Regions from separate parts of the Aeribacillus sp. FSL M8-0254 genome, predicted to be linked through region 1. Evidence: predicted binding sites of a transcription regulator. Region 1 holds the regulator's gene; each other region holds the start of a gene.
What was found. Region 1 encodes LexA, which represses DNA repair genes until DNA is damaged. Its sites were predicted from a motif close to CGAACATATGTTCG; they were not measured.
Positions count from the first base shown of each region.

Region 2: uvrB (excinuclease ABC subunit UvrB) is a predicted target of LexA. The motif match lies at 6,823-6,836, and genes of this name have one in related genera.
Region 3: NSQ44_RS12180 (Y-family DNA polymerase) is a predicted target of LexA. The motif match lies at 2,390-2,403, and genes of this name have one in related genera.

Region 1 is NZ_JBBOZY010000001.1:2,013,677-2,024,306, forward strand. It holds gene NSQ44_RS09705 (YneF family protein) at 17-235, opposite strand; gene sirA (sporulation inhibitor of replication protein SirA) at 322-753, opposite strand; gene tkt (transketolase) at 867-2,843, opposite strand; gene NSQ44_RS09720 (DUF896 domain-containing protein) at 2,949-3,179, opposite strand; gene NSQ44_RS09725 (YneB family resolvase-like protein) at 3,255-3,905, opposite strand; gene yneA (cell division suppressor protein YneA) at 3,924-4,238, opposite strand; gene lexA (transcriptional repressor LexA) at 4,398-5,021, shown strand; gene gdhA (NADP-specific glutamate dehydrogenase) at 5,357-6,736, shown strand; gene NSQ44_RS09745 (lysophospholipid acyltransferase family protein) at 7,465-8,049, shown strand; gene NSQ44_RS09750 (LOG family protein) at 8,133-8,714, opposite strand; gene NSQ44_RS09755 (aldo/keto reductase) at 8,812-9,744, opposite strand.
Region 2 is NZ_JBBOZY010000001.1:703,351-713,980, forward strand. It holds gene chrA (chromate efflux transporter) at 1-116, opposite strand, end outside; gene NSQ44_RS03375 (PadR family transcriptional regulator) at 118-438, opposite strand; gene NSQ44_RS03380 (heavy-metal-associated domain-containing protein) at 651-881, shown strand; gene NSQ44_RS03385 (IS110 family transposase) at 947-2,191, opposite strand; gene NSQ44_RS03390 (heavy metal translocating P-type ATPase) at 2,444-4,372, shown strand; gene NSQ44_RS03395 (ROK family protein) at 4,519-5,406, shown strand; gene NSQ44_RS03400 (hypothetical protein) at 5,892-6,185, shown strand; gene NSQ44_RS03405 (CsbA family protein) at 6,549-6,779, shown strand; gene uvrB (excinuclease ABC subunit UvrB) at 6,905-8,887, shown strand; gene uvrA (excinuclease ABC subunit UvrA) at 8,894-10,630, shown strand, end outside.
Region 3 is NZ_JBBOZY010000001.1:2,505,381-2,516,010, forward strand. It holds gene NSQ44_RS12170 (iron chaperone) at 1-205, shown strand, start outside; gene NSQ44_RS12175 (YolD-like family protein) at 710-1,039, opposite strand; gene NSQ44_RS12180 (Y-family DNA polymerase) at 1,078-2,334, opposite strand; gene NSQ44_RS12185 (SDR family NAD(P)-dependent oxidoreductase) at 2,674-3,468, opposite strand; gene NSQ44_RS12190 (MBL fold metallo-hydrolase) at 3,469-4,437, opposite strand; gene proC (pyrroline-5-carboxylate reductase) at 4,763-5,599, shown strand; gene namA (NADPH dehydrogenase NamA) at 5,729-6,754, shown strand; gene rnz (ribonuclease Z) at 7,020-7,949, opposite strand; gene zwf (glucose-6-phosphate dehydrogenase) at 8,127-9,602, shown strand; gene NSQ44_RS12215 (IS4 family transposase) at 9,916-10,630, opposite strand, start outside.

The sequences.
Region 1 (10,630 bases):
AATGCCTGAAACGAAATTATTTTAATTGATTTTGCATCGCTTTCATCATTTGATTGATTTTCTTCTGGGATGGTTTCATTCCCATTTGCATCATCATCATTTTCAACATTTGTTCGTTAATAGGTGGATTTTTCTTCAAATAATTCATCATATACTTTCGAGCGATAAAAAAGCCTAGCGCTACGCCGGCAAGTAATGCCAGAACAGCGATTAATATCGCCAGCCAAAGTTCCATCTTATTTCCTCCTTCATGTTGTCTATCATACAGTGTACTAAACCATATGACATTATACAATATTTCATTAGCAAATTTCCGCAACTTTAGACAAATTTTCTTTCTTTAATTGGACTCAGCCACCCGTATCGTTCATTTGTAAAATCCATGGCAAAAAAATAAGGATCGAATTTTCCCAATATATCAAAAAACAATAACTCACCGTCAAAGCTGCCGGTACAAATCATTTCAATATACCGTTCCTTTAAAACCATAGTAGCTTGTCCTTTTTGATTTTCCATTTGGATGGCGTGAATCGATGATACCTTTTGATAATGGTTTCGGTGAGACAAGAATGACTGAAGCAGCAAATCTATTTCTGAAATGGGAATGGCTCTTGAAATATAATTGACTTGCCTTTCCAATTGTTCAAAAATAGGATGCGTTTTCCTTGTCCAAAAAAATTCTTGATATAACTGAAAAATTTTCGATTCCCTATGATAAAAATGCTCAGCAAATTCCTTTTTTATCAAATACAAATAAAAGTGCCTCATGCGCTCACCTCATTGTTACATTCCTTTTTTGCTATTATAAAGCAAGGAATGTAAAAGGTTTGTCTTATGGTGGCGGATAGAGGCACTAATTTTGGCGATTATTTCCGAACTAATTCTTTTACTTTTTCGACAACATTTTCAACAGTAAAACCGTACTCGCTTATAATTTTTTCCCCAGGTGCAGATGCTCCAAACTTGTCGATAGCTAAGATTTCACCTTCAGATCCGACATAGCGCTCCCAGCCAAGCGAAGATGCCATTTCGATCGCAAGACGCTTCGTTACGCTGCTAGGAAGAACTGATTCTTTATAATCTTTTGATTGCTTTTCAAAACGGTCCCATGACGGCATGCTGACGACTTGCACATCAATTCCATCAGATGCAAGAATTTGTTGAGCTTTAATAGCTAGTGCTACTTCTGAACCTGATGCAAGTAGAAGAGCATCCGGTTGATCCGATTTCGCCGGTGAAATGACATAAGCGCCTTTTGCAACACCTTCTTCAGCATTTTCTTTCGTACCTTTAATAGTTTCTAAATTTTGGCGCGTTAATACTAATGCAGTCGGTGTTGATTTAGATTCCAGCGCAACCTTCCACGCAGCTCTTGTTTCATTTCCATCAGCTGGACGAATGACAGAAAGATTCGGCATCGCTCTCAAAGAAGCTAATTGTTCAATCGGCTCATGTGTTGGTCCGTCTTCTCCAACCGCTATGCTGTCATGAGTGAACACGTAAGTTACAGGGAGATTCATTAACGCTGCTAAACGAATCGCTGGCCGCAAATAGTCAGAGAAAACAAAGAACGTTCCGCCAAAAACACGTAAACCTCCATGCAGAGCCATACCGTTCAATGCTGCTCCCATGGCAAACTCTCTGACACCAAACCAAATGTTTCGTCCGCTGTGATCTTCCGCAGAAAAGTCTCCTGAACCTTTTATTGTCGTTTTGTTTGATCCAGCTAAGTCTGCAGATCCCCCAAAGAAATAAGGAACTTTTTCAGCTATTGCATTTAATACTTCTCCAGAAGAAGAACGGGTTGCAACGCTTTTTCCTTCTTCATAAAAAGGTAAAGATTGATCCCAATTTTCTGGCAATTCACCATTGATTGCTGCCTTTAACTCTTTTGCAAGTTCAGGATATTCTTTCTCATACTTTTCAAACAAATTATTCCATTCAATTTCTTTCTGCTTTCCACGTTCTTTTACATTTTTCTCAAAATGCTCATAAACTTCTGCTGGAACATAGAAATCTTCTTCAAATGTCCATGCATAGGCTTCTTTTGTCAATTTTGTCTCTTCTGGGCCTAACGGCGAACCATGAACGGAAGAAGTGCCTGCTTTATTCGGCGAACCATATCCGATTGTTGTTTTTACTTCAATTAATGTCGGTCGTTGTTCATCCAATTTGGCTTCTTCAATGGCTTTCGAAATCTCTTCAATGTTGTTGCCGTCCTCAACGCGCAGCACTTGCCAGCCCATAGATTTAAAGCGCTCTTCTACATTTTCTGAGAATGATTTATTTAAATCCCCATCTAGGGAAATATCATTCGAATCATAAAGAACAATTAATCGTCCAAGCTTCAAGTGACCAGCTAAGGAAGCTGCTTCAGAGGAAATCCCTTCCATTAAGTCACCGTCACCGCATATGACGTATGTGTAATGATCAACAATATTGTATCCTTCTTTATTGTATGTAGCTGCTAAATGACGTTCTGCCATCGCCATTCCAACGGCCATTGCTATTCCTTGGCCTAATGGTCCAGTTGTTGCGTCAACGCCAGGTGTATGTCCGTATTCAGGATGTCCAGGTGTTTTGCTTCCCCATTGACGAAACGACTTAATATCATCCATGGAAAGATCATAACCCGATAAATGAAGCAAGCTGTAAAGCAGCATCGACCCATGTCCGGCAGATAAAACAAAGCGATCTCGATTAAACCAATTAGGGTTTTCAGGGTTAATGTTCATAAATTTCGTCCACAGCGCATAAGCCATTGGTGCGGCGCCCATTGGCATTCCAGGATGTCCGGAATTCGCCTTTTCAATCGCGTCAATGGATAATGTTCGAATCGTCATGATGGATAAATCTTGAATGGAATGAGTCACCATTATCATCCTCTCATCTGTAATTTCAGTTTATAATCTTATCTTTATTGTTGTAATAAGGCAACACCCCATCCATTAATGCAGCCTTTTATTTTTTAATTTTTTCAATTTTTCCGGTGTAACATCATTACCTTTCGGATCAATCACTGTAACATTTTTTAAGGTGTTTTGAAAATCCCGACGAAACGACTCTAAATATTCCTGCCTTAATTGCTGCTGCTCAAGCTTTTCCTCTTGCGTCAATCCTTCTGACTTAGACTTTTTAGATAGTTCATTAATACGGTTAAGTTTTTCTTTTGAAATCATAAGCTGAACCCCTTGTATATTTTTGCCGCGCTCTTTTATCATACTAAATGCAACCACTAATGACAACAATTATTGCTATGATTCTCCTTTTTCTGACAAAAATTGTTGATATCTGCGATGGACAGTAGCTTTTGAAACGTCATAGCCGAATCCTCTTAACGTTGCCGCTATTTCTGAAAATGTCAGGCCGTTTTTCCGCAATCGGTCAATCTCCTCGATCGGAACTTCTTTTCGCTCTCTTTTATAGGAAGAATTTCTATTCTTTAAATTTTTTTCAGGCCTGTACCCATTTTGTATAGCTCTCAACATTCCCCGCTTTATTTTCAAATTATGAATTTTTCGTTGATATTCTTCGACAATTCCTATGATTTCAAGCACCATCGTGTCTGATTCAGACAGTTCCATCTCCCCGCGATGGGCAGCGGTGAAAATTTTCACACCTTGTTTCAAAATGGAATGGACAATGGCGATTTTGGCATTCCCTCTGCCAATTCTTGTTTCATCCTGTATTAATACCGCTTCAATATCTTTCTCCTCAATCAATTCCAGCAGTTGAAAAACCCCTTCACGATCAACATCATACCCGCTCGCTTTTTCTTCTATCACTTCAACAACTTCCATACCGTTTTCAGCTGCGAGCTTTAACAGCTCGTCCTTCTGTCTTTTCAAAGATGTTTCCTGCTCTGCTTTTTCAGTGCTGACTCTTGCATAAACGACTGCTCTCATGTTAAATGCTCCTTGCGGTTATTCTTTGTTTGCCAAATATTCAGCATTGTAGTATTTATTTTTTTCAATCGGAATGACGATTGTTTCCCCCGGTTTTACAACAAGGCTTTGGAGATTGTTTCGCTCCTGAACCCATTTTACAAATTCTGAATGAGACATATTGTCATATTCTTTATATTCATCAGCGATTTTCCACAAACTGTCCCCTTCCTTCACTTGAACCTCCAAATAATGATCGAGCTCTTCCCTTTCTCCAGTATACGAAATCGCCAAAACTGCCGCCATGATGACAAGGAAAAAAGAAACGATGTAAGACCATGATAATTTATCCATTAAGAACCGCCCCCTGGAACAGAATATTTGTTCGGTTTTTTGTTTTTAAGTATAAAAGGGAACACATGTTTCTGTCAAGCAAATATTCGAACTTACGTTTGCTTTTTTGGAAAAATCATGCTATAATCGACACAAATTGATATGACTGAGGTGCTTGACATGTCAACAAAATTATCTAAGAGACAACAAGATATTTTGAACTTCATTAAGGAGGAAGTAAAAAAGAAAGGATACCCTCCCTCTGTAAGAGAAATCGGCGAAGCGGTCGGTCTTGCCTCCAGTTCAACTGTTCACGGGCATTTAGCAAAGCTTGAGAGCAAAGGACTGATTAGAAGAGACCCCACAAAGCCGAGAGCCATTGAAATTTTGGACGATGATGGCAGCCACCTTCTGACAAACAATGTGATCAACGTGCCGGTCATCGGAAAAGTGACGGCTGGTATTCCGATCACTGCCGTTGAAAACATCGAAGAATATTTTCCGCTTCCGAATCATATTGCGTCAGGTGATGATCAACTTTTCATGCTTGAAGTAGTCGGAGAAAGCATGATCGAAGCAGGCATTCTGGACGGAGATTTAGTTATTGTCAGACAGCAGCAAACAGCCAATAACGGCGACATCGTTGTCGTGCTCACAGACGACAATGAAGCGACCGTAAAAAGGTTTTTCAAAGAAAAAGACTTTATACGGCTTCAGCCAGAAAACCCAACAATGGAACCGATTATTTTAAAAAATGTGACAATACTCGGAAAAGTGATCGGGTTATACCGTTCCATACACTGAATATTCGATGTCTCAAAACAGGTGAGGCATCCTTTTTCTTTTTATAAAATTTTCAAAATTCCCTCTCTTAGCGATGTTAAATTTTAAACAGTTTTTCTAATCAATATGTATGCAGACAAGCTAGATTCAATGAAACAAATTTCAGGCGCCTTTTCCGCGCCTGCATGCAAAGCTATTATGCAACAATTCTCAACAGTCATTGTTTTTTGATTTATTTTGTTGTAGAATTTTTTATTGTAGATTTCGCTTCCTTAGCCAGTGCCGGGATGATTGACTGAATTGTTTAAATTCTTCTAACTGCTAACTGCTTAAATTTTAGGTATAGGAGAGGTGCTATGAATCAATTACTTATGAAACAAAGTGAACTGAAAAATGCAAAGCAATATGTCAATGAAGTATTTCAATCCGTGCAAGAAAAAAATCCGAATGAGCCTGAGTTTCTTCAAGCTGTAAAAGAAATATTTGACTCGCTTGTGCCTGTATTTGCTCAACATCCTACATATATAAAGCACGGAATACTTGAAAGAATTGTTGAGCCGGAAAGATTGATCATTTTTCGCGTTCCATGGGTGGATGACGAAGGAAAAGTGCGTGTAAACCGCGGATTTAGAGTGCAATATAATAGTGCAATCGGGCCATATAAAGGAGGCTTGCGCTTTCATCCGACCGTCAACGCCAGCATTATTAAATTTTTAGGATTTGAACAAATCTTCAAAAATTCATTGACTGGGCAGCCGATCGGCGGAGGAAAAGGCGGATCTGATTTTGATCCGAAAGGTAAATCAGATGGGGAAATTATGAGATTTACACAAAGCTTTATGACAGAGCTTTACAAACATATTGGACCAGATATTGACGTTCCTGCCGGCGATATTGGAGTTGGCGCAAGAGAGATCGGATACTTGTTTGGCCAATATAAAAGAATACGCGGCGGATTTGAAGCTGGGGTGTTAACCGGAAAAGGCATTGGTTACGGTGGAAGCTTAGCGAGAACCGAAGCGACAGGGTATGGAACTGTTTATTTTGTTGAAGAAATGCTTAAAGACCATGGATTAAGCTTCAAAGGAAGCACAGTTGTTGTCTCTGGTTCTGGGAACGTTGCCATATATGCGATTGAAAAAGCAACACAATTAGGTGCAAAAGTTGTCGCATGCAGCGACTCTGATGGCTACATTTTTGATAAAAATGGAATTAATCTTGAAACGGTTAGAAGGTTAAAAGAAGTTGAAAGAAAAAGAATTAAAGAATATGTAAATGAACATCCTCATGCAGAATATTATGAAGGCTGTTCCGGAATTTGGTCCATTCCGTGCGATATTGCCCTCCCATGCGCTACTCAAAATGAAATCGATAAAAAAGCAGCTGAACTCCTTGTTTCCAACGGACTCAAAGCTGTTGGAGAAGGCGCCAACATGCCGTCTACATTAGAAGCGATCGACGTGTTTTTATCAAACAATATTCTTTTTGGACCTGCAAAAGCTGCTAACGCAGGCGGAGTTGCTGTTTCAGCATTAGAAATGGCTCAAAACAGCGCAAGATTATCTTGGAGCTTTGAAGATGTCGACGCAAAATTACGTGATATCATGAAGAACATTTACCGAAATTGCGTCAACGCTGCAAATGAATACGGCTGCTCCGGAAATCTTGTCGTCGGCGCTAACATTGCAGGATTTAAAAAAGTCGCTGATGCAATGGTAGAACAAGGAGTCATTTAAAAGATAGAAAAATGGTCATTTCCATCATTTATTCTTTATAGTGAGTAAACATATATGATAATCGCTAAAGCTTTACCTAACCTGCTTTGGCGATTCATCATGCTCACTATAATACCCCATCTTAACTTGAGTGAATAGAAATTGACATCACACCGATCCAAATTCACTCTTCTTTATTTCCACGATTCAATCAAATTTTTCCCTATCAGTGTATCCCATTCAATGAGAGAATTGAAGTTTTATGTCAGATTTTCTTACATATTTTTTTACGCTGATGCCTTGATTGATTATCTTTTGCTTTTTAAATAAAAAAGGCAGATTGCACTGATGTTTGTTTATCTGCTTCTTCTCTTCTTTACTCTCAATATTTTGTATCATCAAGTATAAAATTTATAGAAACAAAGTAACTGCTATTAAAATTGATTTTTCCAATTAAAGCATTTTATTATTGATATGGTTGCTCCTTCTATCCAGCGCTAATAACCTTCAGCACAAATACTTGTTCATCTAAAAAACACCGAATACGGCTGCCCATCCTCCAATGAAACGGCGGTATTTTCACTGACTGACTTTGGATAAGACGATTCGTTGACGATGTACTACCGACTTTACATGCATCACGTAAAAATGCTAAACTGAACGCAGACAAAATCGACATGCGCCCTAACCGAAAATACAGATCTTTTGCAACGCAAACATATTTCTGGAAGTCATTCGGGGGGAACAAAATGATTTATCATTTAGCAGGAAAACTTGCAATATTGATCATTAAAATTTTTGGTTTGCTAGAAGTCAAAGGCAAGCAGCATATTCCGGCAGACCATCGTTTTATTGTTACATGCTCTCATCGCAGCTGGGTAGATGTAGTCTTGCTCGCCGCAGCACTTTTTCCAATTCATGTCCATTATATGGCCAAAAAAGAATTGTTTCAGAACACGCTCATAGGTTGGTTTTTGAAAAAGATGCATGCTTTTCCAGTTAATCGTGAAAATCCTGGACCGAGCGCACTAAAAATTCCTTTGAAACTGTTAAAAGAAAATAAAGTTGTTGGAATTTTCCCGAGCGGCACAAGAACAGACGAGGAAGTTCCTTTAAAAAGAGGCGCGGTTACAATTGCGATGAAAGCCGGCGTTCCCATATTGCCTGCAACCTATCATGGTCCAAAAAGTTTAAAAGATTTTTTTGCCGGGAAAAAAGCTGTCGTTGCATTTGGCGAACCAATCTATTTAGAGAAAAATGCAAATCAAATTGATGATGCGCTTCAACAGCTTGAACATAAGCTGAAAGCTCTTGAAAAAAGCATAAACGACTAAACATTGACGTTTCTGATCAGCTTGTCATTTTTAGACAAACTGATCAGAAAACTAAAGGCGAAGTAAAGTTCTGATATTTTCATTTATCGATCTAGTTCGATCCACTTATTTGTCTTCAAAGGCGGTTTGTACGCACGAAGTTTATCTATTAATATAGAGGGATTGTCTGCAAAAATCATAAACTGTTTATGCGTTTCAGGCATGAAGCCTCCCTCTACCGCATTCTCAATCATCTGTTTTACCGGCGTGTAATAGTCATCGATATTTAACAACGCCACAGGCTTTTCATGAATCCCAAGCTGCCCCCAGCTAACCGCTTCAAATATTTCCTCAAAAGTACCATAGCCTCCGGGAAGAGCAATGAACGCATCTGAAAGCTCTCCCATTTTTGCTTTCCGCTCATGCATATCATTGACTTCATAAAGCTGAGTGAGATGCTTGTGGACAACCTCTCCTTGAAATAAATTCGTCGGCATAACGCCCAATACGGTGCCTCCTAACTCTAATACGGTGTTTGCAATCACTCCCATCAGACCAATGCTGGAGCCTCCATATACGAGCTCAAGCCTGTTTTTTACCAATTCTTCTCCTAGTTTGATAGCTGCTTCTTTATACTTAGGATTTGTTCCCGGATTCGATCCTGCAAAAACACAAACACGTCTCATATTACCACTCCTGCTTCTTCTCTAAACGTTCTGACGAATGAGAAAGTCCTATTAAAAGCTGTGAATGGGATATTTCCATCACAGCTTTTTTACAAAATTATTGAAAAATCTGACTGATTTTCTCTATTTCTTCCTTTGTTAACTGGACATCTAACGTTTTTAAATTGTCAAGTACCTGTTCCGGCTTCTTCGCACCAGGGATGATCGCATCGATGGAATCGACCGTTAAATACCATGCTAGCACAACGTGAGCAATTTCAGCATTTTTCGCTTCTGCGATTGGACGCAATTGATCGACTTTTTCGAGATTACGCGCAAATGCTTCCCCTTGAAACAAAGGATTTTGTGCACGTGAATCATTGAACTTCGCATCTTTCGAATATTTTCCGCTTAATAGACCTGAGGCAAGTGGAAAATATGGTATAAACGATATTCCATTTTCCGCTGTGTAAGGAAGCAAATCTTTTTCTGCTTGTCGTTTAAATAAGTTATATTCGGACTGAATTACATCGACATACCCATCTTTGTTCGCTTCCTTTAATTGTTCGAGCGAGAAGTTCGATACACCGATCGCACGAATTTTCCCTTCATCCTTAAGCTTCTTCAATTCACCGACAGCTTCATCCTTCGGTGTCGTTTCGTCCGGAAAATGAATGTAATATAAATCTATGTAATCCGTTTTTAAGCGTTTCAGGCTGCCCTCGACCGACTCGCGAAGGAAATCGGGAGAGTTATCAAGAACAACTTTTCCGTCTACAAATTTGTGAGCACCTTTAGTAGCAATGACTACTTCATCACGACGGCCAAACTCCTTGACGACTTCACCGATAATTTCTTCCGAACGCTCAGGACCGTAATAAAATGCCGTATCCAAAAAATTTATTCCATGATCCAAAGCTGTACGAACGATTTCTTTCCCAGTTTCATCGTCAAGGTTTGGAAAAATGTTGTGCCCGCCAACAGCATTTGTTCCAAGCCCGATTGGGTTCACATATAGATCGGTCTTGCCTAATCTAGTCTTTTTTGTCACAATATTTCAACTCCTTTTATTAACATTATAACAAATTCTATCAGAAAAATCAGTTTTTAACTAATAAGCTATTAAATATTATAATGGCTTTATAAATGAAATTATGAAAGGATTCTTTTATTCATTTTCAAGCAGCAGTTGCTCGACTGTTTATTGTTTGTTCCATTATGTTCAAATTCTTGAGGTTGTCTAAAGCATCATAAAAATATCTTAAGCGATTGCAGCCTGCTGCAATAACAAAATAAAGAGGCTCCCAAAAGTAGGGTTAACTGACTTTTGGGAGCATTATTTTTTAGACTTATCGGACAGACAATTTTTTTCAATCTTGTTTATATCCTTCAGAAGTCTTATGAAGGACTTTTCTTTTGCTCTCTTTCTTCATTAGGTTCTTCAAAAGTTTTATGACGGACATTCAGCACATACAATCGCTTCTTGTTGGACTTCATTGCCTCTATAAAGAACATTTATAAATTTTATTTCATTATGTTTGTCCTTCACAGTTGTATTTCTCAAAATCTTTCATTTTAGCAACTCGTCGGACAGCCCCACTGTTTGCTTGAAAGCAATTCCGTCCTTTACTTTCAATCTTTTTATTTAGAAGGATATTCTTTTTTTTCGGCAATTATATCAATTAATTAAAACAGAATAAAGCATTACTGAAAAATTGCAAATTAATGCCTCTGTCAAAACATTTATTTTGCGAATACTTATCTTGATTTCATAAAATCCATCGAACGCTCACGATTTTCTATTGTAAATCTTGTGGAATTCGGCAGCTCTGTTAATATATTTGATGCACAAGGTTCAAAGTTGATAAACATTTTTTCAAATATAAGAACTCCCGCACTTTGACGAAACTTTTTGCATTACGGATCATTTTTGATCC
Region 2 (10,630 bases), 1.3 Mb from region 1:
ATATATTCTTCATGAAAATATCCTAAATGGGCGATTGGTCCCCCAAATGAGGTCAATCCAAGCTTTGTGGAAATGGCAAATATTTCGAACAGCGTTTTCCATTTTGATTCCTTCATGCTATCCCCCACCTTCATTATGTATTTCTTTAAAAAGCTCGTACGCTTTCGTCCGGGCTTCTTTCAGAACGGCTTTCCCTTTCTGTGTAGTTGTATAATATTTTCGTATTTTTCCTTCTACATTTTGTTCTGTTTTTTCTAACAGTCCGTCCTTTTCCATTGCGTGGAGAATCGGATAAAGAGTCCCTGCACTTATGTTGTAGCCATGACTTTTCAGTTCCTCAAGCATCCACAAGCCGAATATAGGATGTTCGCTTGCATGATGTAAAATATGAATATGTATAAAACCGAGAAAAAGCTTGCGCAACACTTTATCTTCCATTTTTACCCCCATTTTGAGAATCGATATCGAATTTCGATAACATTAATATTGTAAGGTTATTCATATGTACATGTCAAAATTATATTTACGAAAATATTTGACAATTGAATTGCCTTTTCATAAAATGGACATATAAAATATGAACACTTATTCATATAAACACATATACTGTATACTGCAATGTGTACTCTATTTCATTGGGGGATTAGAGAATGATTCAGTATCGGGTAAAGGGATTGTCTTGTGCAAATTGCGCAAAGAATCTGGAAGAGGAAATCCAAAAGCTTGAATATGGGGAAAATGCAAAATTAAATTTTCAATCTAGCAAACTGTATGTCAATGAAGAAATTAATATGGCTAAAGTCAAAAAAATTTTAGCATCGGATGGGGCCTATATTGAGGAAGAAAATAAGTCTGAAATATCTCTTACGGGCGACCACTGAAATAGAGGGCATAGTAAAATAAGCCATCGATCGATGACCTTGATGGAAATATTTGGATATAAAGGTTAGGTTGCAACAGTAATTATACGAAACCCTTGGGATTTAGCTAATAAAAGAGCTTGTTCTACCGTGATTTCACGGTTTACTGGAAGAACATCAGCTTTTTTATATAAATTCGGATTATATGGTTCTTTCTTTTTGAGAATGTTGTAGATAGCTGTTAAAAGCATACGTGCAATGGCAATAATTGCTCGTTTGTGACCACGACGTTTTTTAAGTTTTAAGTAGCGGTTTCGAATTTCGGGATGCTTTTCACTTTTGACCACAGCAGTTGCACACTGTACCAAAAGAGGCTTGATGTAGCAGCCAGCTCTCGAAATTCTTACTGACTTTTTCTTGCCGGCACTCTCGTTATTCGTGGGTGTTAGTCCTGCCCAGGAACATAAATGCTTAGCTGTCGGAAACACGTCCATATTAACACCTATTTCCGAAACCACGGCAATGGCGGAAAAAATGTTCTTAAAGGACGGAACAGTTAAGATTAAGTTGATTTCTTCTGTGTAGGACTCGGCAAGAGAAAGGATAATTTTTTCAAGATCTGCTTTACGAGATTGAAGATCTTCATAGTGCTGTTTAATGACCTTTAATTTATCAGCCTGTTCCGGTGTAATATATCCGTCTATGGCGAGTTCCAAATCAGAAAGTTTCTTCTTCATGGAACCGTGAATTAAAGGTTCTATGTCAAAAGTGGTATCCAAGGGATTCCCTAAAATCTTGTCAATAATGTTCATGGAGCTTTTACCGAAGGTATCCGAAACAACATTTCCAAGTTGAATATTAGATACAGTTAAACAGTTCTGAAGACGATTCTTCTCACTCGACATAAAATTAGTCAATTTAAAACGATAACGCATAAGGTCACGAAGCTGTCTGATAGCCAGCGGTGGCATAAAGCTTCCAGCTACTAGATCATGCTTAAATAAATCGGCAATCCATTTGGCATCTTTTTTATCAGTTTTTTTACCACGGATAGCCTTAACATATTTTGGATGTGCAAGAGTAATGTTACAGGAATCCTCTAGAACATTAAACACGGGAATCCAGTATTTCCCGGTAGATTCCATACAAACATCCTTACAGTTATTTTCACAAAGCCATTGTGACAGCTCTTTCAATCCTTTTGTATAGGTAGAAAAGCGATGGCGTTTGTAAGTAGTGACACCTTTGTTGGTAGAAGCAATACAGGCAACAACAAAGGTTTTGTGGACATCAATCCCACAGCATATTGGATAAACAATCTTTAATCCCATAGGGATAACTCCTTTCACGTTATTAAAGGGATAGACAGCATTGACTGATTGCCCAGCAATAAACGAGTAGTTGTTTATACAAAGATAAGTCTGCGTGCTCGAAGTCACACTTATTTGTGCTTGGAAAGGCAATCTACACATATAAACATGCGGTCACCCTGCAACCAGAGTGGCCCACTCACCTCCGCGTGATTTGTAGTTGACTGTTATCCCTATGACTTTAGAATAATAAAAATAACGCCGGTGGCACAATTGTTTCATTACGTTTTGTGCCTTGAGCGAAGCGAAAGGAATGGGTATAAACATGAAGATACACATTCTTATTTATTGTGGCTCGTTTTGCTCTCGGTTTTAGCTTTTATAGCTGCTGTTGTGTTCGAAAAAACATTATCACCATCCGCCTCTGTTACAATGTATATAATTGCTACGGTGATCAGCGGATATAAAACATTTTTGAAAGGGGCCAAAAACCTCGTTCGATTGAAATTTAACATTGACACCCTTATGACAATTGCTTTGATTGGGGCTTTTGGCATTGGAGAGTGGAAGGAAGGTGCTGTTGTTGCCATTTTATTTGGAGTGAACGAATATTTAGAGGGCTTGGGAATGGAAAAGGCCCGTCGTTCTATCGAATCGCTTTTAGAAGTTGCGCCGAATGAAGCTACGATTGTTATAGATGGCCAGGAAAAGAAAGTTTCCATTCATGACATCAAGGCAGGGGATATTGTTCTTGTCAAAGCCGGTGAAAAAATTCCATCGGATGGGATAGTGGTGGAAGGGAAAAGCTCAGTTAATGAAGCGGCCATTACTGGAGAATCTCTCCCTGTTGAAAAGGAAGCAAAAGATGAAGTGTTTGGGGGAAGCATTAATAATGAAGGAATTTTGAAAGTTCGGATAACAAAGCCTTACGAAGAATCGTCTCTAGCGAAAATTTTGCATTTAGTTGAAGAAGCGCAGGAAACAAAAACGCCGACTGAGCAATTCATTAATAAGTTTGCGAAATATTATACTCCTTTGATCATGCTTATCTCTCTTGTCGTTATTTTTATTCCGCCGCTTTTCTTAGGAGTTGATTGGAGAACATCTTTATATCAAGGATTGGCAGTGTTAATTGTCGGCTGTCCATGTGCATTAGTTTTATCCTCTCCCATTGCTATCGTTTCAGGAATCACGAGAAATGCACGCAAAGGCATTCTTGTAAAAGGCGGGGTTTATTTAGAGCAATTAGGGAAAATTGGAATAATAGCTTTTGATAAAACAGGTACACTGACAAAAGGGGAGCCTTATGTAGAGAAGTTTGTAGAATATGATCCTTCTTTTTGGAGCATCATCGGATCAATTGAAAAATCCTCTACTCATCCGATCGCTAAAGCCATTATGAAAAAAATAGATGAGTTAAATGTTTCCCTTTTGGAGGCTCGCTCCGTTGTTGTAACATCAGGTGAGGGAATAAAAGCGGAGATAGACGGGAAGGAATACCGTATCGGCAATGAAAAAACGATTCAACATCTTTCGCTCAGCGAAAATGTAAAGGAAGACATAAAGACCTTTAAACAGGAAGGACTAACAATCGTTTTGGTTTCAGATGACAAAAACGTTCTCGGTATGGTCGGTATAGCGGATGAAATTCGACAGGAAAGCAGCCAGGTGATCCGCATGCTTCACCGAACAGGTGTGAAGAGGACTGTCATGTTGACAGGAGACCACGAAAAAACTGCTGAAAAAGTGGCGAAAAAGGTTGGTTTAAGCGAATATTTTGCAAACCTTCTGCCGGAAGAAAAGGTGGAAAAGGTAAAAGAACTGTCTCTCTCAGGAAAAACGGCAATGATCGGAGATGGTATCAATGATGCGCCTGCGCTCGCAGCTGCTGATTTAGGCATTGCAATGGGAAAAGGAACAGACAGCGCAATTGAAACGGCTGATATCGTTTTAATGCAAGATCATTTAGGAAAGCTGCCTGAAGCTATTTCAACCGCCAAAAAGGTGAACAGAATCATCAAGTTAAACATCGGGATTGCTCTAGGTTTAAAAGCCGCTGCACTGCTGCTGACGATTCCAGGCTGGCTTACGCTTTGGATAGCCATTCTGTCTGATATGGGGGCGACTGTTTTAGTGACCCTCATTAGTTTAACGATTTTATGGGAACGAAATAAAAAACTTCTAAATGAGGCTTTCAGCTAATGGCTGATCGCCTTTTTTTCTTGCATTTTTTAATATTTCTCTTCCATAAACATATGACATTTATTATAATCTTATTAATTTGACAACCTGCCGCTAATGAAAAATTGGACATAACATTTTGGACAAAATCATGGGAGGAATTGTGCATGCTTTTAGGTGCAATTGAAGCGGGCGGAACAAAATTTGTCTGTGGAATTGGAGATGAAAACGGAAATATCATCGAGCGGACTTCTTTTCCGACGACAACGCCTGATGAAGTGCTTGAACAAGTGGTCAAATTTTTTCGGGATAAAGATATTAAAGCGCTTGGAATTGGCTCATTCGGTCCGATTGATTTAGATCGCACAAGCGAAACATTCGGATACATAACATCTACTCCGAAGCTACAGTGGGCGAATATAAATCTTGTCGGAGCGATAAAAAAAGAATTTCCTATTCCAATTGGCTTTGATACCGACGTCAATGCAGCAGCGCTGGGGGAAATGAAATGGGGGGCTGCGAAAGGTCTGAATAGCTGCATTTATATGACGATCGGTACCGGGATCGGAGTCGGTGCCATCTCTGAAGGACATCTAGTACACGGGCTAATCCATCCGGAAATGGGGCATATGCTTGTTCGGCGCCATCCTGAAGATTCGTTTGCCGGCAATTGTCCGTATCACAAAGATTGTTTGGAAGGAATGGCATCCGGTCCTGCTATAGAAAAACGCTGGGGAAAAAAGGGGCAAGAATTAGAAAAAAATGAGAAAGTATGGGATTTGGAAGCGTACTATATTGCACAAGGAATTGCCAACCTTATACTCGTTTTATCGCCTAAAAAAATAATAATTGGCGGCGGAGTCGCCAAACAAAAGCAATTGTTCCCCCTTATACATCAAAATGTTCAAGCTTTATTAAACGGATATGTTCGCCATGAAGTGGTGCTAGAAAACATTGCAGATTATATTGTTCCGCCCGGATTAGGGGATAATGCGGGACTTTGCGGAGCAATCGGTTTAGCATATGAGGCGTTTTTGGAGCATAATCAAAAATAAAGCTCAAGAACATTTATCGGCAAATAATCGTTACAGATAACCCAAGCCATAAAATAAAATCAGGCATACAAAAATGTGTACAAGAAAAGGAAACTTTCAAGAATGCAGTTAAGAACCAAAAAGAATTAGATAAAGCTAAAACTAATGCTAAAGAGAATTGATCCAAGATATTGCTCGGTGACCTAACAGCTCTTTATGTTATAGCTGAGATGATTAAGTTTAGGTGGCTGGAATCATTCATTTTTTGATAAGTGGAGTTCAGGAGTATTGCCATGTATATCCTGAAACAAAACGAATATTGAAAAATATTTTTTAATCTTTAAACAATTATTAAACATCTCTACATTTAGAGGAAGAATCAATTAAATTATATATCTTAAAAAAGACAAATTAGACTTAGGGATTTAGAAATTTATTTATTATTTAAAAACAGTATGTCTATGGGATATCTTATGATCGGGGATTAAGAAGACCTTTATGAATACATGAATGAAGAGGATATTCAACAATTTCAAAATGTAATAAAAATCTATGTATTGTCAGATGAACAGTTCAATGAAGAAGATGCAGATATTTTTAGAGAGTTTGCAATGGATTTAGTTGATGGTAAAGATTTTTGTGCATTAATACTGGATTTTCATGTAAATGGAGAATTGTTTGAAAATCTACCGCTAAATCTTAAGGTGGAAGATTATCAAAAAATATTACATGCAGTAAATTCTGAATACGATATTTCATATGTAAATCTAGATCATTTGTTATATCTATCTCAAGATTAAGAAAGAGTATCCAATAGTGAAAAAAGGCGACTATTGGATGCTTTTTTATATGCTTAGGGTAGTCTTAGGGGGTGATCGTAAGAAATAGTATAAAAGTTGCTTTCATAAAGGCGAATTTTTTAGCCTATGAGCTTCATTATTGCATTTAAATATAATCATAAAGCTATTTCTATTCGTTTATTTTGACTTCATCGATTTCAACTATTTCCCCTGTATCCTAGGTTTTCTGACCGCTATACATCGCATTATTTTTTATTCTTTGCATTGGCTTATTTTTCCCTTCTCTTTTGTGGTTTTGCTTGAAAGCTTTTTGAGGGCTTCAATATAATAAATGTATAACCGTTGACGAAAAGAGGTTTTTTTATGATCAAGCTTGTGTTTGCCGCATTCGCCCCTTTTTTGCTTGTCTTATTTTTCACAAGAGTTACATATAGTCATGTCGTTGGGACATTGTTGACGGCTGGTTTATTAATTGCCTCTTATTTTGCAGGTCATATGGATACTATTTATATCGCCATTTTGGATGTAGCCAGCTTAGCAGCTGGTTTTATCGCTGCCAGAAGCATGAAAAAGGATAAGAAAACATCTACTTAAACCTGTTCAACACGATTGACAGGTTTTTATTGTCTATGAAAATCAAACGTCAGTTCGTATTTTTGGTGATTCAGTCTGATTATATGTTAAAATATAATATAAGTTTCTGAATTGGAGGATGTTCCATGGATCGGTTTGAATTAGTTTCAAATTACCAGCCTCAAGGAGATCAGCCGAAAGCTATCAAAGAGCTGGTGGAGGGAATCAAGCAAGGAAAAAAACATCAGACATTGTTAGGTGCAACTGGAACTGGCAAAACGTTTACGATATCCAATGTGATTAAAGAAGTGAACAAACCGACGCTGGTCATTGCCCATAATAAAACGCTTGCCGGACAGCTGTATAGCGAGTTTAAAGAATTTTTCCCGAACAATGCAGTTGAATATTTTGTCAGCTATTATGACTATTATCAGCCGGAAGCGTATGTTCCGCAAACAGATACGTATATTGAAAAAGATGCGAGCATTAATGATGAAATTGATAAATTAAGACATTCGGCCACCTCTGCATTGTTTGAACGGAAAGATGTTATTATTATCGCAAGCGTTTCTTGCATATATGGTTTAGGTTCGCCAGAAGAATATCGTGAGCTGGTTGTAAGTCTTCGTACAGGAATGGAAATCGAGCGCAATGACTTGCTGCGCCGTTTAGTGGATGTGCAGTATGAAAGAAATGATGTAGATTTTCGCAGGGGAACTTTTCGCGTGCGCGGGGATGTAGTGGAAATTTTCCCTGCTTCGCGCGATGAACATTGTATCCGCGTGGAATTTTTCGGAGATGAAATCGACCGCATCCGTGAAGTTGATGCGCTGACAGGCGAAATTATTGGAGAGCGGGAGCATGTAGCGATTTTCCCGGCATCACACTTTGTGACAAGAGAAGAAAAAATGAAAATTGCCATTGCTAATATTGAAAAGGAGCTTGAGGAACGGCTGCATGAACTGCGGGAGAATGGAAAGCTTTTGGAAGCGCAACGGCTCGAGCAACGGACAAGATATGATTTAGAAATGATGCGGGAGATGGGCTTTTGCTCCGGGATTGAAAACTACTCCCGTCATCTTACATTAAGACCGCCCGGTTCGACTCCTTATACGCTTTTAGATTATTTTGGAGATGATTTTTTGATCGTCATTGACGAGTCGCATGTGACGATTCCGCAAATCCGCGGGATGTACAACGGCGACCAGGCGAGAAAACAAGTGCTTGTCGATCATGGATTCCGTTTGCCTTCAGCACTTGACAACCGTCCGTTAAAATTTGAGGAATTTGAAAAGCATATGAAACATGTCATTTATGTTTCTGCCACCCCTGGGCCGTATGAGCTGGAGCATACGCCGGTTGTTGTTGAACAGATTATCCGCCCGACTGGACTTTTAGATCCAACCATTGACGTCCGACCTGTTGAAGGGCAAATAGACGATTTAATCGGCGAAATTCAAAAGCGGGTTAAACGGAATGAGCGGGTGCTTGTGACCACATTAACGAAAAAAATGGCGGAAGATTTAACGGATTATTTGCGGGAAATCGGGATTAAGGTGACATATCTCCATTCCGAAATTAAAACGCTCGAGCGCATTGAAATTATCCGCGACCTGCGCCTTGGCAAACATGAAGTGTTGGTCGGGATCAATTTGCTCAGGGAAGGGCTTGATATTCCGGAGGTCTCTCTCGTTGCAATTTTGGATGCAGATAAAGAAGGATTTCTCCGTTCGGAACGTTCTCTTATTCAAACAATCGGACGGGCGGCTCGGAACGCAAACGGGCATGTCATTATGTATGCTGATACAATCACAAAATCGATGGAAATCGCCATAAACGAAACAAAACGGCGTCGTGCGATTCAAGAGGAATATAACCGTCAACATGGCATTACGCCAAAAACGATTCAAAAAGATATTCGCGATGTAATTAGGGCGACATATGCAGCGGAAGATGAAGCAGAATATAAAACGGAAAAGGCTGTGAAGCTGAACAAAATGTCGAAAAAAGATCGAGAACAACTGATAGCCCGTATGGAAAAAGAAATGAAAGAAGCTGCAAAAGCATTAGATTTCGAAAGAGCTGCTGAATTGCGCGATCTAATTTTGGAGCTGAAAGCGGAAGGATGATTGGATATGGCAATGGATAAAATTGTTGTAAAAGGTGCACGCGCTCATAATTTAAAAAACATTGATGTCACGATTCCAAGAGACAAGCTTGTCGTTGTAACAGGTTTATCGGGATCGGGTAAATCTTCTTTAGCATTTGATACAATTTATGCAGAGGGACAGCGGCGATATGTGGAGTCTTTATCTGCCTATGCCCGCCAATTTTTAGGACAAATGGATAAACCTGATGTCGATGCGATCGAAGGCTTATCGCCGGCCATTTCGATTGATCAAAAAACGACAAGCAGAAATCCGCGTTCAACGGTCGGAACGGTGACAGAAATTTATGACTACCTACGGCTTCTTTTTGCCCGTGTCGGGCGGCCGACATGTCCGGTGCATGGGATAGAAATTTCTTCGCAAACAATCGAACAGATGGTTGACCGGATTATGGAATATCCGGAACGGACAAGACTGCAGGTTCTTGCGCCTGTTGTGTCTGGAAAAAAAGGAATGCATGTGAAAACATTGGAGGAAATAAAAAAGCAAGGGTTTGTCCGCGTGCGGATTGACGGAGAAATGATGGAGCTTACCGACGATATTTCTCTTGAAAAAAATAAAAAACATTCCATCGATGTCGTTGTGGATCGGCTGATCGTGAAAGAGGGGATTATAAGCCGGTTGACCGATTCAATTGAAACAGCTTTAAAATTAGGTGATGGAAAAGTCATAATTGACATCATCGATGGCGAAGAGCTGCTTTTCAGTGAACATCATGCCTGCCCGATTTGCGGTTTTTCGATTGGAGAGCTTGAACCGCGGATGTTTTCCTTTAACAGCCCGTACGGAGCTTGTCATGCTTGTGACGGCTTAGGTTCAAAACTAGAGGTGGATTTGGATCTCGTTATTCCAAATAAAAACTTGACATTAAAGGAACACGCAATTGCACCGTGGGAGCCGACAAGCTCTCAATATTATCCGCAGCTTCTTCAAGCGGTTTGCAACCATTACGGTATTGATATGGACATTCCAGTTAAAGATATACCGAAACATCTGCTCGATAAAATTTTATTTGGAAGCGGCGGGGAAAAAATTTATTTTCGCTATGAGAACGATTTCGGACAAATCCGGGAAGGCTATGTAGAATTTGAAGGTGTGGTCCACAATATAGAACGGCGCTATAAAGAAACGACATCTGATTTCATACGTGAACAAATGGAAAAATATATGACGAATCAGCCGTGTCCGACATGCAAAGGGCATCGACTGAAAAAGGAAAGTCTGGCTGTTCTTATTAACGGACGCCATATCGGACAAGTCACTCAATTATCTATTCGTGAAGCCTATCAGTTTTTTGACCAATTGGCATTGACAGAAAAAGAAATGAAAATTGCCAATTTGATTTTAAGAGAAATAAAAGAACGGCTGAATTTTTTAATTGAGGTAGGTCTTGATTATTTAACATTAAGCAGATCAGCTGGTACGCTCTCTGGTGGAGAAGCGCAAAGAATCCGTCTTGCCACGCAAATCGGATCAAGACTGACAGGAGTACTTTATATATTGGACGAGCCGTCTATCGGTTTGCATCAACGGGACAATGACAGGCTGATCCGTGCTCTTCAAAATATGCGGGATATCGGCAATACATTGATTGTAGTTGAACATGATGAAGATACGATGCTTGCGGCTGATTATTTGATCGATATTGGGCCGGGAGCTGGCGTGCACGGCGGTCAAGTTGTAGCTGCGGGTACACCAAAAGAA
Region 3 (10,630 bases), 490 kb from region 1:
CACAGCGAAGCATCATTTGAGCGTTTCACCTGAAGAAAAGACAATGATGCATTTTGCCGATGAAATCGCCCAAGCTGGCTACAGCGCTACCAAAGGCTTGTTTCGAATTCCGTGGAATGAGCCGGTAAATTACGAGTTGCTGGAGAAAATGATTGAATTTAATATTCAGGATAAAGCAGACTGTTCAACTTTTTGGCGGAAATAGAATAGGATAGCCCTTAGAAAGCCTGTGAGGGCTTCTGAGAGGCTTTAAGGAGTTGATAGCTATACAAAACTATGCTCCCCACGCTTTTACATGCCCCAACACTCTTGTTGTGGACTCCCTGACACAGCTAATGTTAAAGTTTGGGGTGCCTCCTTTTTTAATAAGTGTAAATTATTACAGGAGCTAAGAAAATAATTCTCTTACTTATTCCAGAAAATGACCCTATAGTGGCAGAGTGAAACTTAATTGTTTTTAGTTAACCGTGAATGTCACTTATTCACTAACGGGTGCTTTTTTAGTGAAAGAAAAATTAATTGATTTTAAGATTGAGATCATGTTTTAGTTATTCCATTATAGGACGCCGCCGGGCGCACGCAAAAAGCCCAATTTCTCAAATTTTTAGAAATTGGGCTGTTAATTATCGTCATTTTCTAAGCGTTGTAAATCTGCATTTTCCTGACCTTACGCTACCCCTATTAAATTTGTATTTCTAATGCTGTTTTCTTAGTATTGCTCAATTTCAATAATATCTCCTAATTTTAAAACATGTTTTTTAGTCAAGTAATCAACAATTCGTAATTCTCTTTTTAGCTGATCGATATAATGAATATTGCCGACAAGCTTCTTTATTTCACCTTTTTGATAATAGGTGAATTGTAGAGTAATGTTCTCTTCCATAGCCTCACAGATAACTTCATTAAATTCTTCATATTTTTGTTCATCTAAAACCGGTTTTTCGACTTTATCTAAACTTTCATTGTATTCCCTTAGTAATTTCACATGCTCGGGCAGCATCATAGCTGTCCATTTTATGCTTCCACGATCCTGAATCATTGTTTATCCCATCCTTTGCTTTCTTTTCTTCATATTCGTTACGCATAATGCCCGCCGATCAGCTTGTTGCGGTGAAGACTCGTTCCTGCCTTCGTATACGAAACAGCGCGCAGCAGTGCATTGGAGCCGTGCTTGTTCCGAATCGCATCCATTACATATCCTAAACGATGCTCTTTTATGCGGTTCGGTCGAAACAAATCAAGCTGCATGCCGCTGTCTTTTTCCACGTTGGAAAGAGAGATGGAAATTTTTCTGACTGTCTTTCCCTCATAAAAACGATCAAACAGCGAAAGGCAGGCTCGATAAAGATCCATCGTAATATTTGTTGAGACATCCATCGTTTTTGAACGGTAAAATCCTCCTCCGCCTTCCTTTTGGCTGTAGCCGATTCCAAGGCTGATTGTTCTCCCCGCCATCCGGTGTTCCCTCGCTCTTTTTGCCACTTCCTCGCACATTTCTAAGATGACGCATTTCACCTCTTCGGGGTCCGGATAGTCGCGAAGCAATATTTGATTTTTTCCAAAACTGATTTGCCCCAGCATAATCGGAGAGCCTATGTCGGAAAGATCTATTCCCCATGCGTGGTAATAAAGCTGATTCCCCATGACGCCGAACTTCTTTTCAAGGAGCTCTAACGGATAATTTGCGAGCTGACCGACTGTAAAAATTCCCATTCGATTTAACGTTTTTTCAAGTCTTGCCCCAATCCCCCACATCTTACGCAACGGCTTGATGCTCCACAGCTTCGTTTTGACATCATCATACGTCCATTCCGCTATACCTTTCTTTTTCGCCTCCAAATCTAGACAAAGCTTCGCCATCAATATGTTTGGACCGATCCCGACCGCACATGGGAGAGAAAATTCATTTCGTAAATCTTCCACAATTTTTTCGGCCAGACTATGCGCATCCCCCCAAAGTCTTTCTGTTCCATCTGCAGTAATAAAACATTCATCTACGCTGTAAACATGGATGTTTTCTTTCGGAACATAGCGGTTCAGCAGCCGAGTAATTTCAGCAGAAATCCGTAAATACGTCGCCATTTTCGGAGTGATGAGGCGGATGCGGGGGTCGTTTGGAATTTGAAATAAGCGGGATCCGGTTTGAATTCCGAAATCTTCCTTCAGTTTTGGTGAAGCGGCCAATACAATGCTTCCTGTCCGCTCTTTGTCCCCAACGATAGCAATGTGGGCTGTTAAAGGATCAAGCCCCAGCATGACCGCCGCACAGCTCGCATAAAAGCTTTTCATATCGATGCATAATATATGCCGGTTTGGAAACGATTCATAATTCATTCCATCATCCCCTCATGAGAATGTATGTTCGGTTTTATTTTATTTTTATTGTATAGGAATATACGTTCGGTTTCAATGGGAATTTGCGCCATTTTTCGCGGTACAAAAGGAGCATAACAACGAAGTACGGCATCGAAAAACAGATATTAAGCTTGGAAAGCTTATTCAAAATACAGCCGCGTTTTTTAGAAGATTTAAGTTGGTGACAAATCGGTGAACGAGCTGAATTTTTTGTCAAAATAAAAAGACGCTTGATGCGCCTTTTCAGAAGTGAGAGCGGAGATTTTAGAGAAAAGTCCGCCTTCAGCTTTCTGTTCATTTCCTGCATCATGCTCCCGGTCATTTTTGCCGAAACAAATTTCCGGCAACTTTTTCAAATAGGGAGGGCATGAGACGATAAACAAGCCCGCCAAGCTCCATCCAAACAGGCATATTAATTTCCCGTTTATTTGTCAGCATCGCGCTCACGATTTTTTGTGCAACAGCTTCCGGATTAAGCATCCAGCGTTGGACGTTTTTCACATAATCCCCTGACGTATCGGCAAGATTGAAAAAATCCGTTTCAATTGGACCCGGATTGACAGATGTTACAAAAATCCCGCGGTCCGCCACTTCCATCCGCAAGCTGTTCGTAAAGCCTAAAACAGCATGTTTTGTAGCAGAATAGATGCTTGATTTCGGAGTAGCTATTTTGCCAGCCTGAGAGGCGACATTAATAATATGCCCTTCCCGTTGGGTCAGCATCTTCGGAAGAACCAGCTTTGTCGCAGCAATTAATCCGAACACATTTACTTTAAACATTTGCTGCATCTCTTCGAATGTTGCTTCCTCTGCATTTCGAAAAATGCCAAAACCAGCATTATTGACTAAAACATCCACTCGGTCAAAATTCTCTGTGATGTCCGTAAATACTTCGGAAACTGCGTCAAGGTCACTGACATCCAGTTCGTAATATGTACAAGAAATAGAGTGAGAGGCTTGAAGCTCATCCGAAAGTTTCTTGAGACGATCCTTCCTCCTAGCCAGCAAAACTAAATGTCCACCGCTTTCTGCAACGATCCTTGCGATTTTTTCCCCGATCCCGCTCGATGCCCCCGTAATAACTACCAATCGATCTTTAAGCCGCGAATTCATTTATTTGTCACCTCTTCGTTGCGCGGAAAAAAGTAAAACGCCATTTTCTATTCTTTTGTTAATTTTTCCATATTGTTCTAAATAATCAAGCTGAGCAACAGTTTCTGATATAGCAAATAAAAGCTCTTGTTGATAAGCAGACGGAAAAAGAAGCTTGCAAAGAGCAAACACCGTCATTTCCTGTTTTTCTAAATGCTTTAATACGGTGAGCGCGCGTTCATGCTGTTTGTCTAAACGGTTCCGAATCAACAGGTGAGGATCGAAAAATTCATCTTTATGACCCGGAAAGACAACAGAAATCGGAATATGCAAAAGCTTTTTCAAAGATTCATTATATTGCAGCTGAGGTTTTGGACGCTCTTTTCCTTCATACGGCATTTCAAGAACAGGATTGGAGGAAATGGTTTTCAGCAAATGATCGCCGCCGATCATTCGGCAGTCTTCCTCATTGTACAAAACGATATGGCTTTGGGCATGTCCAGGAGTCTCAATGACTGTAAACCCAGGCATCCCGTCTATTTCATCTCCTTCTTGAATGGAGGAGGTCAGCGGATGATTGCGTGGATATAAGGAAAGATCAAGATGATCTAAGTGTGACTTAAACGACTCTGGGACGGCAAACTGCTTCAACAATTCTAAAAAAAATTCCTTTTGCCGATCAAAAAAACGCACATCATGAGAAAGCCAAGGAGCAAGCAAACGATGGCCCAAAACACGAAGATCGCCATCTAAAAAATCGAGCAAACCGATATGGTCAGGATGATGGTGGGTAAGAATGACTTGCTCAATATCCTCAGGCACAAGCCCTATTTCCTTCAGCTTATGTTCAAAAACTCTCCACGCTTCCTCCGTTTTCATCCCTGCATCCACTAATGTCAATGCGTCCCCTTTTACAACATACACGTTCACATCTTTAATCGGATAAGGTATAGGGATCGTTATTTTATAAATTGCATCTTTGCTGAACATTTTTGCAAACCGCCTTTAATTTTTTAATATAACTTATTTTACACATGATAAATCAATTTGTCATTTTATTCAAATAATTCATAAGTATACTTGACAAGCCGTAGGAACTGATAAAAAATTAATTCTACAACGCTTTTAGAATTTAAGGCAGGGAAACATTTCATCATACAAGCCTATCCAAAGCATGCGCTTCTGTTGCTTAACAGATGAATAGTAAAACGTTTTCTCGCTACCTTTCCAACTGAATCTCTTCTCTTTTAAACTAAGTTTATAGGGAAGAAGTTCAAAAGAAACATATAAAACGATCAGGAAGGAGTCTCTTTTTATGTACAAGTTTGGATTTATCGGAGCCGGATCTATGGCGGAAGCTATTATATCCGGATTGATCAACGGGAACAAGTGCCGGAGAGAAGAGATCGTTGTGACAAACCGTTCCAATGAAAAGCGGCTCGAGGAGCTGCAAAAAACATACGGCGTCACGATGACAAAAGATAAAAAGCATTTGTTTGACAACACAAAAACGATTTTTTTCGCGATGAAGCCGAAGGACGTTGACGAGGCAGTAAAAACAGTCCGCGAATACGCAACAGAAAACCATCTTGTTATTTCCATGCTCGCAGGCGTTTCAACGAAAGCAATTGAAACATTATTCAACAAACGTATTCCCGTCATTCGAGCAATGCCGAATACGTCCGCTACCATCAGACAATCAGCAACCGCCTTGGCACAAGGACAATATGCAACGGATGGTGACCTGTCAGCAGCTGTTGAACTGTTTCAATTGATCGGAACAGTTGAAATTGTTGAAGAAGACAAGCTCGATGCCGTCACAGGACTGGCAGGAAGCGGACCAGCCTATATTTATTACATAGTAGAAGCAATGGAAAAAGCAGCAGAAGAAATCGGGTTAGAAAAGTCCATGGCGCGCTCCCTCATTGTTCAAACACTTTATGGGGCAGCATTAATGTTAAAAACGTCTGACAAAGAGCCGTCTACTCTAAGAAAAGAAATAATGAGCCCAGGCGGCACAACTGAAGCCGGCTTAAGCGTCTTAAACGATCATCACGTAGATGAAGCTATTATAAGCTGTGTGAAACGGGCAGTCGAACGGTCAAAAGAATTAAACAGCGCTTTGGAGGAAAAACTGGTGAACGAACAATAATCTGAAATCGGATTCGGGTTCAGCGAGCAATACTGAACCCCTTTTTTATATTTACCAAGCAGATCATATGACAAAAATAATCATAATTGCTAAAATTTCAAAGGAAATATTTAGGGAGGCGAATAAAAGATGAAAGACCGATTATTATTTTCTCCATTTACGATTAAAGATGTCACATTGAAAAATCGAATTGTCATGTCGCCGATGTGCATGTACTCCGCCGCAAATAAAAAAGGATTTCTTGAAGATTTTCATTTCACACATTACATTTCAAGAGCGGTAGGACAGGTGGGCCTCATCATTCTTGAAGCAACAGCTGTTACGCCGGAAGGCAGAATTTCTGAATTGGACCTCGGTATATGGGAAGATGACCATATTATAAAATTGGCTGAACTTGTGCAGCAAATCAAATCATACGGAGCGAAAACAGGTATCCAGCTTGCTCATGCAGGAAGAAAGTCAAATGTGAGCGGAGACATATTCGCCCCATCTTCAATTCCTTTTGATCAAAACAGCCGTACACCGAAAGAACTGACAAAAGAACAAATAAAAGAAACGGTTGAAAAATTTCAATTAGGAGCAAAACGAGCTAAGGACGCAGGCTTTGATATCATCGAAATCCATGCTGCCCACGGTTATCTCATTAACGAATTTTTATCTCCGCTATCAAACAAGCGCAATGATGAGTACGGAGGAAGCTTAGAGAACCGCTACCGGTTTTTAAAAGAGGTTATCCAAGCCGTAAGGAAAGTGTGGGAAGGCCCGTTGTTTGTTCGTGTTTCCGCCAGTGACTATGTTGAAGGCGGATCGACGATAAATGATTACATACAAATTGCTAAATGGCTGAAAGAGGATGGTGTCGATTTGATTGATGTCAGCTCAGGAGGGCTTGTCCCGGCAAATATAGATGTTTATCCCGGGTACCAAGTGCCATTTAGCGAAAAAATCAGACAGGAAGCAAACATCAAAACAGGGGCAGTCGGCTTAATTACTTCACCTTTGCAGGCGGAAGAGATTTTAAAAAACAACCGGGCGGATCTTATTTTTGTCGCCCGCGAATTATTGAGAAATCCATATTGGCCTTACCATGCAGCTAATGAACTAAACGCAAAAATTGAATCGCCGACACAATATGAACGCGGATGGCGCGTATAAAAGAAGAAGCTGTCTCAAAAAAGCCTTTTGAGGCAGCTTTTGTTTGCATATTGCATTTTCCAAAGCATACAGTGAGTGTTGAATCAACATATCATTCTTTCATTGCCGCAACCGAAAAAATTTTGAAAGTTCAGAGATTCTATAAGAATCATGTCGACGATTTTTTTGCCCGATTATAGGACTAAATATGCCTGTAGACGATTCTTTTATTCTATGTAAAAAAGGCGGCGAAAGTTTCATTTTTGGCATCCCCATACCATTTTTTCTACTTTTTAGGAATTGGGACACATAAAAAGTCATGAGCAAGGTTTGCTTCAGGAAATACAGCCCTTGCTTCAGCCAGAAGCATTTGACAATCCTCTTCGCCTTGATATCGCGAGCTAATATGCGTCAGCCATAACGTTTTTGCGTTTGCCTCTAAAGCAATTTGCGCTGCTTGAACTGTTGTCGAATGAAAATAATTGTAGGCCAAAAGCTCTTCATCCTTTGCAAATGTCGCCTCATGCACTAAAACATCCGCATCCTTTGATAATTCGACGCTTTGCTTGCAATATCTTGTATCACCCAAAATCGAAACAATCCGACCTTTTTTGACAGGACCTAAAAAATCTTTTCCATTCAAAACTCTTCCATCAGCAAGTTGGACTGTTTCGCCATTTTTTAATTTTTTGTATATAGGTCCTGGTTTTACTCCAATTTCTTTTAATCGATCCGCTAAAAGTGTTCCGGGCAGATCCTTCTCTATAATCCGATAACCGAATGAAGGGATGCCGTGCTCCAATTTCTTTACCTTAACGATGAATTGATCATCCTCAAAAACGGTTTCATCGTCAAATATTTCTTTTGTGATAAGCGGATATTTAAGATGAGTAAAGCTTAACTTCAAAGTTTGTTCCACAAATTCTTTAATGCCGGGAGGACCGTAAATTACGAGCGGGCTCTCGGCGCCATGAAAGGATCTTGTTCCTAACAAACCGGGAAGTCCGTATATATGATCACCATGCAAATGCGTAATAAAAATTTTTTCAATTTTTGCCGGTTTGATGTTCGTATATAAAATCCGGTGCTGTGTCGCCTCGCCGCAATCAAACAGCCAAATAGAACCGCGTTCTTCAAGCAATTCAAGCGCAATGGAAGACACATTTCGATGTTTGGCCGGCAGACCAGCACCTGTTCCTAAAAAATAAAGATTCAACGTTCGCTCCTCCAAATGTCTTTTTATCTGTTATTATAATACATTCATTCAATATTTAGCAGAAAAATCAGCAAATATTATTTGCGTTACAGTACGTTTACCTTTAAAATTAAATATTTGAACGGGTACATATTTTTAGCAAAATTTATAGCAAAATGATAAAGTGAGGTACGTTCAGTGAATACAATCCAGTTACCAAAAGCAATCATCATTATATTCGGAGCAACAGGAGATTTAGCAAAACGGAAATTATTCCCATCCATTTACCGTTTATATCAAAGCGGTAAGATCGGCGAAGAATTCGCGGTCGTTGGCGTGGCAAGAAGACCATGGACGAACGAAACGTTCAGAGAAAATGTTAAAGAATCCGTTGAAAATGCAGTTTCCGTCAACAGCGATCTAACATCCTTTACTTCGCATTTTTATTATCATCCGTTTGATGTATCGAACCAGTCTTCGTATCACAGCTTAAAAAGCTTGCTTTCCGACTTGGATGAAAAATATCAAACGGAAGGGAACCGAGTCTTTTACTTGGCGATGGCGCCTGAATTTTTCGGAATCATCGCTAACAATTTAAAAGAGCACGGTTTAAAAGATACAAACGGATGGACAAGACTTGTCATTGAAAAGCCGTTCGGCCATGACCTAGCTTCCGCCCAAAAATTAAACGATGAAATCCGCGCCGCATTCGATGAAGAGCAAATTTACCGAATCGACCACTATTTAGGAAAAGAAATGGTGCAAAATATTGAAGTCATTCGATTTGCCAATGCGCTTTTTGAACATTTATGGAATAACCGTTTTATTTCCAATATTCAAATTACTTCAAGCGAATCACTCGGTGTGGAAGACCGGGGCAACTATTATGAAACATCCGGTGCGCTCAGAGATATGGTGCAAAACCATATGCTGCAGATGGTGGCCCTGCTTGCGATGGAACCGCCAATTAAATTAACGACTGACGAAATTCGTTCCGAAAAAATTAAAGTGCTTCGTGCTTTACGGCCGATTCAGGAAAGCGAAGTTCACAGCTATTTTGTAAGAGGCCAATATACAAAGGGAATAATTAATGGAAAAGAGGTTATCGGCTACCGAGAAGAAGCAAATGTAGATCCCGATTCCAATACAGAAACGTTTGTGGCCGGAAAGATTTTGATTGACAATTACCGTTGGGCAGGCGTTCCTTTTTACATTCGCACAGGAAAGCGAATGAAAGAAAAATCAACAAAAATTGTTATCGAATTTAAAGATATTCCAATGAACCTTTACTTTAAAAAGGAAAGCGACCGCGTTCCAAACTTGCTTGTCATCCATATCCAGCCTGATGAAGGGATTACGCTTCATCTCAATGCAAAAAAAGCGGGAGTAAGCTCAGAGGCTACACCAATTAAGCTTTCTTACAACAATAACGGCATCGACGGCATGAACACTCCGGAGGCATATGAAAGATTGCTATATGATTGCATGCAAGGCGATGCCACGAACTTTACCCACTGGGATGAAGTCGCCTTATCATGGGCATATGTTGATCCGATTTCAAATGCATGGTCCCGTAAAAAAGCGGCCTTCCCTAACTATGAGGCAGGCTCGATGGGTCCTAAAGAAGCGGATGAACTTCTTGCCAAAGACGGCTTCCATTGGTGGCCGATCTAATGACATTTTTCAATTTAAAAGTGTTGCCTTATTAAAACACCCCTTGTACAAATAGGGGTGTTTTATCATATTGATGCTTTAATGATTAATAACGAATATCAAACTTTTGAAAGCCTTCCACTTCATCATGTTCCGTTAATTGTATATTTTCAACTTTTGAAAAAGGACATTAGCATTGCATAAATATAGTTAGAATTTTCTGTTAATTATTTTTTGTGAATTTGTGCCAAAAAGACAAAACCTAAAGAAAGGTGGCACTGCCCATTTGGTAAATATATACAGTTAAATCAGAGCGACAACGACAAAAGGGAGATTATGGACTGGCTCGCCCATCAAATTTTCGCAACCAAACATAAGCTGGTTTCCACAGAGCTCTCTTTAACCAACGAGTAATTCGAAGTAGGGATTTCTTACTTTTCATCTCCAATTGAATGAGAACATGTAAGCAATACGTGATCAGGGCTAAGAAAATTTGATTTTGAATAGCTGTTTCACTCATTCCATAAAAGTGCTTAATTTCTACGTGTTGCTTGAGCCATTTGAAAAAGAGTTCAATAGCCCAGCGAGATCGGTAAATATCACTTATCTCTTCTGGTTTTAAATCAAATCGGTTGGTGATGAAACGAAGTAAGTTCCCTTTTGTGTCCATAACTTCTAGTAGACGATAGACATTTTCAGTACGATTTTGTGTGGTACCAATGTAGACCATTTTATCGGATAGAACGTGACAATCATCAGGAAGTGAAAATGTATAGACTTCACGAATGACTGCGTTTTTCTTCAGTCTTGAAACGAAGAAATAGCCATCATCTGTCATCCGGTCAAAACGTTCATAGTCCACATAACCGCGGTCAAACACATACATGGCTTCTTGATCATCCACTAGGACTTCGAGTTGATTTCGGTCATGTTCTTTTGCTGTCGTAATCACTGCTTTTTCAGGATAGACGGTGTCTTTATCCATGAAAACGAGCCGTAAGTGTAGCTTTACACCAGCTTTTGTTTTCCGGAATTTTGCCCATTTATAA